DNA from 2 places in the Tractidigestivibacter sp. genome. Region 2 is predicted to be linked to the other one. Evidence: predicted binding sites of a transcription regulator. Region 2 holds the regulator's gene; the other holds the start of a gene.
The links. The regulator NrdR, encoded in region 2, represses ribonucleotide reductase genes. The targets are predictions, from matches to a motif close to AAACACNATATATNGTGTTT.

Region 1 (4,392 bases), on a different contig from region 2:
CCAACTGGGCAAACGCGAGAAGCCTGTCAGATTTCCTTGGTGGTGCGTACGCACAACTCCAAGTTGGTGCCAACGCGGGAGAATACGCAAGAAAGGACCTTCCCCTCGTGAACGGCGAGTCGCGGAGCGAACGAGCGCAGTGCGCGAGCGCCGGGCATGTCCACGAGGGGGCGGTCCCATCAAACTTACAGGTGCAGCACGCGATCCTTGATCTCTTCGGTACGTCCCTGGTTCCAGAACTGCGTGCCAATGTAGCCGCAGGTGCGCCTGGCCACATTGAGCTTGGACTGGTCGCGGTTGCCGCAGTGCGGGCACTCCCACACAAGCTTGCCGTCGTCCTCTATGATCTTGACCTCACCGTCGTAGCCGCACACCTGGCAGTAGTCGGACTTGGTGTTGAGCTCGGCGTACATGATGTTGTCGTAGATGAACTGCATGACACGGATAACGGCCTCGAGGTTGTCCTGCATGTTGGGAACCTCGACGTAGGAGATGGCACCGCCGGGGGAGAGGCGCTGGAACTCGCTCTCGAACTTGAGCTTGGTGAACGCGTCAATCTTCTCGCGGACGTTCACGTGGTAGGAGTTCGTGATGTAACCGTGGTCGGTGATGCCCTTGACCACGCCAAAGCGCTTCTGCAGGCACTTGGCGAACTTGTACGTGGTGGACTCAAGCGGCGTGCCGTAGAGCGAGTAGTCGATGTTCTCGGCAGCCTTCCACTCGGCGCACTTGTCGTTCATGTGCTGCATGACAGAGAGGGCGAAGGACTTGGCCTCCTCGTCGGTATGGCTCTTTCCGGTCATGTACTTCACGCACTCGTAGAGGCCGGCATAGCCAAGCGAGATGGTGGAGTAGCCGCCGTAGAGGAGCTTGTCGATTTTCTCGCCCTTGTCGAGACGGGCCAGTGCACCGTACTGCCAAAGGATGGGTGCGGCATCGGAGAAGGTGCCGCGGAGGCGGTCGTGGCGGCAGCGCAGGGCGCGGTGACAGAGCTCGAGGCGCTCGTCGAAGACCTCCCAGAACTTGTCCATGTCACCGTCAGAGGAGAGGGCCACGTCGGGCAGGTTGATGGTGACGACGCCCTGGTTAAAGCGGCCGTAGTACTTGGGCTTGCCTGGCTCGTAGTTCTTGGCCTTGGCGACGTTGTCGTAACCGTTGCCCGAGCGGTCGGGCGTCAGGAAGGAACGGCAGCCCATGCAGGTGTACACGTCTCCGTGGCCCTCGGTCTCGCCCCTAGAGAGCTTGTACTCACGCATCTTCTTCTCTGAGATGTAGTCGGGCACCATGCGCTTGGCGGTGCACTTGGCTGCCATCTTGGTGAGGTAGAAGTACGGGTCGCCCTCGTGGATGTTGTCCTCCTCAAGCACGTAGATGAGCTTGGGGAACGCAGGTGTGATCCAGACGCCCTTCTCGTTCTTGACGCCTTGGTAGCGCTGCTTGAGCATCTCCTCGATGATGAGGGCGAGGTCGTGCTTCTCCTGTGGGTTGTGCGCCTCGTTGAGGTACATGAACACGGTGATGAACGGCGCCTGGCCGTTGGTGGTCATGAGGGTGACAACCTGGTACTGGATGGTCTGGACGCCACGTGCGACCTCCTCGTGCAGGCGCTTCTCGACCATCGTGTCAATCTGGTCGGGAGAGGCCTTGTAGCCGATGGTCTCCATCTCGGCATAGACCGAGCGACGAATCTTCTTGCGGGAGACGTCGACAAAGGGGGCCAGGTGCGTAAGCGAGATGGACTGGCCGCCGTACTGGCAGGAGGCCACCTGCGCGATGATTTGGGTGGCGATGTTGCAGGCCGTAGAGAAGCTGTGCGGGCGCTCGATGAGCGTGCCGGAGATAACGGTGCCGTTCTGCAACATGTCATCGAGGTTGATGAGGTCGCAGTTGTGCATGTGCTGCGCATAGTAGTCCGCGTCGTGGAAGTGGATGACGCCCTCCTCGTGCGCCTTGACAATCTCGGCGGGAAGAAGGCTACGCATGGTGAGGTCCTTGGAGACCTCGCCGGCCATGTAGTCACGCTGGACCGACACAACGGTGGGGTTCTTGTTGGAGTTCTCCTGCTTGACCTCTTCGTTGTTGCACTCGATGAGGGCAAGGATCTTGTCATCCGTCGTGTTCTTCTGGCGCTTCTGGTTCTGCACGTAGCGATAGATGATGTACTTGCGAGCCACGGAGAAGTGATCGAGGGCCATGAGCTGGTCCTCGACGAGGTCTTGGACCTCCTCGACGGTGACGGTGTGGCCGGCCTCCATGCACTCGTCGGTGACGTTGAGGGAGGCGAAGCGTATCTCGCGCTCGGTGAGGCGCTCGTCCTCGGGCACCTCCATGTTGGCCTTACGGATGGCGTTCTCGATCTTGGCGACGTCGAACGTGACCTCCGAGCCGTTGCGCTTGATGATTTTCATGTGCTCACCCTCCCTGTTGCACAATGCCAGGCAGACGGCAAAGAGGTGCAGCTGCCGGCCGTGCGTTTGGCGTGTTTCCCTAGGGCCGCAACCGATGCTGTGTTGTGGCGCTATCTACTATGACACAACATCTTGTATGTGACATGCGAGATAAATACCGGATATTGCATTCCGTATGTACTCATTGCGTAGGAACATTGCCATGTCATCGCAGGTGAGCAATGCGAGCAGATTCAAACATTTTCGATAACGCTGCCGTTTATCGATTCGGTTTTCGGTGAACGGCAAAGGGTCTTTGTGCGTCATGCGAAGGTGCGGCCCCAATCGCTTGGGACTGGCTCTCGGGAAGCGCGCGTCATGCCGCTGTCCGCCTTGGATTGCCTGTGGCTTCGCACAATGTAACAATCGGACGCGTCCTTGCCGACAGACGTGGCGCCGTGGCCAGCAGTGGTCTACAGTCCTTGCGTACATTACGTCTGCATCCGGGAAGGGGTGCGCATGCAGTTCTCAAGCAGGCTCGACCTGTTTGGCGACGAGGTCTTTGCCTCTCTCAACGCCAGGCGACGCGAGCTCGAGGCAGGGGGCCGTGAGGTGTTTGACCTCTCGGTTGGCACGCCAGACTTCGAGCCGCCGCATCACATCATCGAGGCGCTGGGAAGGAGCGCCGCGGATCCGGCCAACTGGAAGTACGCGCTGCACGACAAGGACGAGCTGCTCCGGGCCGTATGTGACTACTACCGCACGCGCTTTGGCGTGGAGACGATCACGCCTTCCATGGTCATGAGCTGCCACGGAACCCAGGAGGGAATGGGTCACGTATGCGCGGCGCTTGCAGACCCGGGAGATGCGGCCCTCATCCCAGACCCGTGCTACCCGGTCTTTGCGGCCGGCACCCTCCTGGCTGGGGCAAGGCCCTGGTACTATCCGCTCACGGCCGAACATGGCTTCCTCCCCTGGGTGGCGGGTGTTCCTGACGACGTGGCGGATGCAGCCCGATATATGGTGGTCTCGCTTCCTGCGAACCCCGTTGGCTCCGTGGGGACGCCCGAGGTCTACGAGCAGGTCATTGCCTTTGCCAAGGCACACGACATTGTGGTCATCCACGACAACGCCTACTCCGACATCATCTTCGACGGCCCTGCCGGTGGGAGCTTCCTTGGCTATCCGGGCGCGCTCGATGTGGGTGTGGAGTTCCTCTCGCTTTCCAAGTCCTTCAACGTGACCGGCGCACGCCTCTCGTTTCTTGTGGGACGCGAGGACATCGTGGCCGCGACGCGCAAGCTGCGCAGCCAGGTTGACTTTGGCATGTTTTTGCCCGAGCAGGACGCGGCCATCGCCGCGCTCACGGGACCACGTGACTCCGTGGAGCGCCAGCGCCTGCGCTACCAGGAGCGCAGGGATGCGCTCTGTGACGGCCTTGAGGCTGTTGGCTGGGAGCGCCCCAACGCCCATGGGTCGATGTTCGTGTGGGCGCGCATTCCGCATGGCCGCATGGACTCGCAGGCGTTTGCCCTTGAGCTCATGGAGAAGGCTGGTGTCATCGTGACACCGGGTGCGAGCTTTGGCCCCTCAGGCGAGGGATACGTGCGCTTTGCCTTGGTCATGCCCCCGGCGCGCCTGCGTGAGGCATGCCGAAGGATTGGGGAGTCTGGGGTCTAGCGGGGGTCTAGCGGGTTTGCGTCCGCAGCGCGGACGCGGCGTTGGATACGGTTGCATTGCCGAGGACCGGCCTTGGCAGCAGAGCGTCGGGCATGCCCGGCGAGGGGGTGGGGACATGAACTCGAAGAACTTCCAGGACCTGGTGCGGTCGTCGCGCACGCATCGGCGGTTCGCCGAGGATGAGCTGCTGTGCCACGGGGACCTTGTCGCGCTGGTGAACGCTGCGCGCTTTGCGCCCTCGGGAAACAACATGCAGGTCCTGCGCTTCCACATTGTGGCTGAGCCTGCGGAGCGCTCGGCGGTCTTCCCTCGTCTGCACTGGGCG
Region 2 (4,392 bases):
GAGCATGACGTCCCGCCAAGTTCAATACGGGAACGTGTGCGCGGCATGCCCACCTGGGGTAGCCTCGCTCCTCGAACCATGCGCCCATTGACGCTCCGGCAAGGTACATGAACACAAAGGGCACGAGGGGGTAATAGTCACCCGAGGAGAAGCCCGGACCGGGAATGCCCAGCCACGCAAGCCCAGGCGCCTCATAAAGTGCATGTGGCAGCGCGAGCGAGAGTGGGCCGATCCCAATGGTTCCCGAGGAGAAGCCAAGAAGCAGAACGAAGAGGATAAACAGGACCGCTGCCGCAATCGGACCCTGCGGAAGGCAATGGAGTTTTCCCAGCAGCCACGCCACCAACGTGCAGACGGACATGCAGTAGATGATGCCAAAGGAAATAGGCACATCAACTGCTGCAATTATCGTCACCACATAGACTGCAAGCGCCACCGTACCGTAGGCGAGCCCGCGCCTGAGGTTGCTCCTTGATAGGGGGCACATGCAGCCGGCGACGAACAGAAACGTCCACGAGATGCTGGCGCGCCAGATATCCTGTAGGGGAGGGGCAAACCAAGAGAGGTCTGCCCCGGCAAGAAAGCGCAAGTCATAGCAGAGGTGAAAGAGCACCATCGATATGACCGAGAATCCCCGGATCGCATCGAACACTCCAATCCGCTTGTGACGGTCTGCCTTGCTACTGACGCCGTCACCGACGCCAGGGCTTTTCAAGTCCGGCCCAGCCATCGCTAGGAGACTGAGCGGATAAGAGCCGTCACGCGTCCAAGGATGACAGGATTATCTGCATATATGGGACTCATGTGGTCGTTCTCGGGCTGGAGTCGGATGCGGTCCTTCTCGCGATAGAACGTCTTGACTGTTGCAGAGTCATCGATAAGCGCAACGACTATCTCCCCGTCGTGTGCGTCATGCTGCTCTTTCACAACGATGTAGTCGCCATCAAAAATCCCCGCATTGACCATGGACTCGCCGCGAACTCGAAGGATGAAGGAACTGGAATCTCCCACGATGCTTGTGGGCAGCGTGAGGGTCTCCTCGACATTCTGCTCGGCGAGAATGGGCATGCCTGCAGCGACCCGCCCGACAAGCGGAAGTGAGATAACGTTCTTGCCGACATCTTCCTGTACCGTAGCGAGCTTAGCCTGAGTGCTCCCGTCCTCCGACACCTGCTTGTCAGGAACAACCTCAATAGTACGGGGCTTCTTGGGGTCCCTACTGATGAGCCCCATCTCCTCGAGTACCTTGAGGTGCATGTGGACTGTCGAGGGGGAGGCCAGGCCTACCGCGGCTCCAATCTCCCTCACCGAGGGGGGATAGCCGTGCTCGTCTGTGTAGGTGCAGATGAAGTCATAGATGGCCCTCTGGCGCTTGCTGAGCTTTCCCTTTGACATGGCGTCTCCTCTCGTCTGGGCTAATCATACCTGGGATTGCGATGTATTGCAAACAAATGTTCTAAATTGACTTGACACGAACAAATGTACGTTGATACTAGAGTACAGATGTTCGGCCTTAAACGCAAGGCTCTAATTTGTGTCCCGTGCGTTCGCTATAAACGTTCCCGGCAAGCACTCGAGAGGGGATTACATCATGGCAAGCACCAACCGCGTGTACGGTACCGAGGGCTCCTCCGCCCTTGTTCCTTCGTATCCAACGCTTACGCTTCTTGAGGGTGGGACTGGCAAGCCTTGTGGTGGAGCGCCAACATGAAGACAGGTCACGTCGGGACATGGCCCGCGGGAATGTCCTCACTGCCATAGTTTGCACGTTTCTGGTTTCGGTCGGGCTCGTTGCCGCGCTTCTGGTGAGCAATGCTGCCGTCTCTTCTCGCAAGGAGGCCGCCCTGGCGTCTCTCCCTGGTGAGGAGGTAGTTGTTGAGGCTGGTGACTCCGTGTGGGGTCTCGCCTTCCGGCACCCCGTCGATGGGTACAGTACGGCAGAGCTTGTCCAATGGATTACCGAGAAGAACTCCCTCGAAAGCCCGACCTTGCAGCCGGGGCAATCTGTCGTTGTTCCTGCTTCAAACTAACGTAAGCATCGGACGTTCGGGCATTAGCGGATGTTTGGGTTTGGCTTCTCCAGCGTTTCCTTCCTTTCCAGTTTGGTTTCGAAGCCATCTTTGTGATGGATATTTGGACGCTATGTGTTAAGTTCCTAGTGGAAGTCCATTAGGAGGTTTGATGCGCTGTCCAAAATGCGGCTGTGAGGAGTCCAAGGTTGTCGACTCCAGGCCATCTGAGAGCAATGATGCCATTCGTCGTCGTCGCGAGTGCGTCAAATGCGGCTACCGCTTCACGACCTATGAACGTCGTGAGGACATGCCGCTCCTCGTGATGAAGAAAGACGGCCGAAAGGAGACTTTTGACCGCCAAAAGCTCATGCGCGGTCTCCTGACTGCCACGGTAAAGCGCAGCGTGCCCGTTGGGCTGCTCGACGGCCTCATCGACGACATCGAGTCAGAGTTGCGTGATGAGGGTGTCAACGAGATTTCGTCACACGACCTCGGGAGCATGGTTCTCAAGCGTCTCGTGGATGTGGATAAGGTTGCCTATATCCGATTTGCCTCTGTGTATCGGGACTTCAAGGATGTGGACGAGTTTAGCGAGGAGTTGAGGAGTCTCAACAAATGACGGACAAGAGACTGACGCTTCCCATCAAGCGCCTTGATTCATCGGTCGACCTACCAAGCTACGCCTACGAGGGCGATGCTGGTCTTGACCTTAGGTCGAACGAGGACGTGACCCTAGCCCCCTTTGAGCGGAGGCTCGTGGGGACGGGGCTTGCCATTGCCATTCCAGAGGGCTATGCCGGCTTCGTGCAGCCTCGCAGCGGCCTTGCCCTGCGCGAGGGCCTGTCCATGGCCAACACCCCAGGGCTTATTGACGCTCACTACCGTGGCGAGCTCAAGGTGTGCGCCATCAACCTCGACCCATCAAAGAGCATCCATATCGAGCGCGGCGAGAGGATTGCCCAGCTCGTTATACAGCAGGTCCCCGTGGTCACGCTTGAGGAGGTCGGCGAGCTTGACGAAACCGACCGCGGTGCCGGTGGCTTTGGCTCGAGCGGTACATAGGCTCGTGCATTCCTTTCCACAGCGCGTCCTGCTGTTGTCCCATGGCAGCAGCTGTATGTATAGGCTCGGAACTTACAGGAAACCGAAAGGATGGGAAACATGGAGAAGTTCTTCAAGATGGGGGAGCGGGGAACATCCACCGGTCAGGAGCTTCGCGCTGGCCTCACGACGTTTCTGGCTATGGCGTACATCATCGCCGTCAACCCCTCTCTGCTTGCGGCGGCCGGCGTTCCCATGAACGCTGCCGTCACCTCGACGTGCATCGGTGCTGGCATCATGACCATCTTCATGGGGCTTTTCTCAAATAGGCCCCTTGCCTGTGCATCTGGCATGGGTATCAACGCGGTGGTTGCCTTCACCCTGGCAGCCATCAACGGAGCCGACTGGCAGGCGTCAATGGCGGTCATTTTCGTCGAAGGCTGCGCAATCCTCCTGCTCGTTCTCTGTGGGCTCCGTGAGGCCATCATGGATGCCATCCCAGTTTCGCTCCGCCATGCCATCTCCGTCGGCCTTGGCCTCTTCATTGCGATGATTGGCCTTGCCGATGGCGGCATCATCGTAGCCAACGAGTCCACCATGGTCGCCTTTGGTGACGTTACGAGCCCAATGTTTATCGTCGGCCTCATTTCGATCGCTGCTACGGTCGCCCTCTATTCGATGAACGTGAAGGGTTCAATCCTCATCGGCATCATCATCGCGGTGCTTTGCGGCATTCCCCTGGGTGTGACCCAGATGCCCGCTGGTATCGTCTCCACCCTCGACTTCTCGTCTTTTGGCGCGCCGTTCATGACGGACGCTACCGGTACCGTTGCTGTGGTCAAGGTGCTCACCACGCCCATCCTCCTCGTCTTCGCGTTCTCCCTCATGATGTCTGACTTCTTCGATACCATGGGAACGGCAATGGCCGTTGCCAAGCAGGGCGAGTTCCTCAACGAGGACGGAACCGTTGAGAATATCCGCGAGATTCTGATTGCCGACTCTGCGGCGGCGGCGGTCGGCGGCCTCATTGGCGCCTCCTCGATCACGACGTTCGTCGAATCTGCCTCCGGTGCCGCCGATGGCGGGCGCACGGGCCTTACTTCGGTCTTCACGGGCCTCCTATTTATCGTCGCTGCGTTCTTCGCGCCTGTCATCTCCATCGTAAGCAGTGCTGCCACCTGCGGTGCCCTTGTCATCGTTGGCTTCCTCATGATGACCGATGTGGTTGACATCGATTGGACCGACCTTCTCGAGGGCTTCCCAGCATTCCTGGTCATTGCCGGCATCCCCTTCACGTATTCGATTTCCAACGGCATTGGCATGGGTTTCATTGCCTATG

Region 1: nrdD (anaerobic ribonucleoside-triphosphate reductase) is a predicted target of NrdR. The motif match lies at 2,529-2,548, and genes of this name have one in related genera.

What each region holds. Positions count from the first base shown of each region.
Region 1 covers NZ_DBHHPX010000026.1:21,432-25,823, forward strand. Annotated here, with positions in the region: gene nrdD (anaerobic ribonucleoside-triphosphate reductase) at 186-2,408, opposite strand; gene ACO59D_RS09145 (pyridoxal phosphate-dependent aminotransferase) at 2,907-4,067, shown strand; gene ACO59D_RS09150 (nitroreductase family protein) at 4,183-4,392, shown strand, end outside.
Region 2 covers NZ_DBHHPX010000005.1:74,004-78,395, forward strand. Annotated here, with positions in the region: gene ACO59D_RS02870 (heparan-alpha-glucosaminide N-acetyltransferase) at 1-730, opposite strand, end outside; gene lexA (transcriptional repressor LexA) at 733-1,395, opposite strand; gene ACO59D_RS02880 (LysM peptidoglycan-binding domain-containing protein) at 1,731-2,030, shown strand; gene nrdR (transcriptional regulator NrdR) at 2,182-2,631, shown strand; gene dut (dUTP diphosphatase) at 2,628-3,074, shown strand; gene ACO59D_RS02895 (NCS2 family permease) at 3,174-4,392, shown strand, end outside.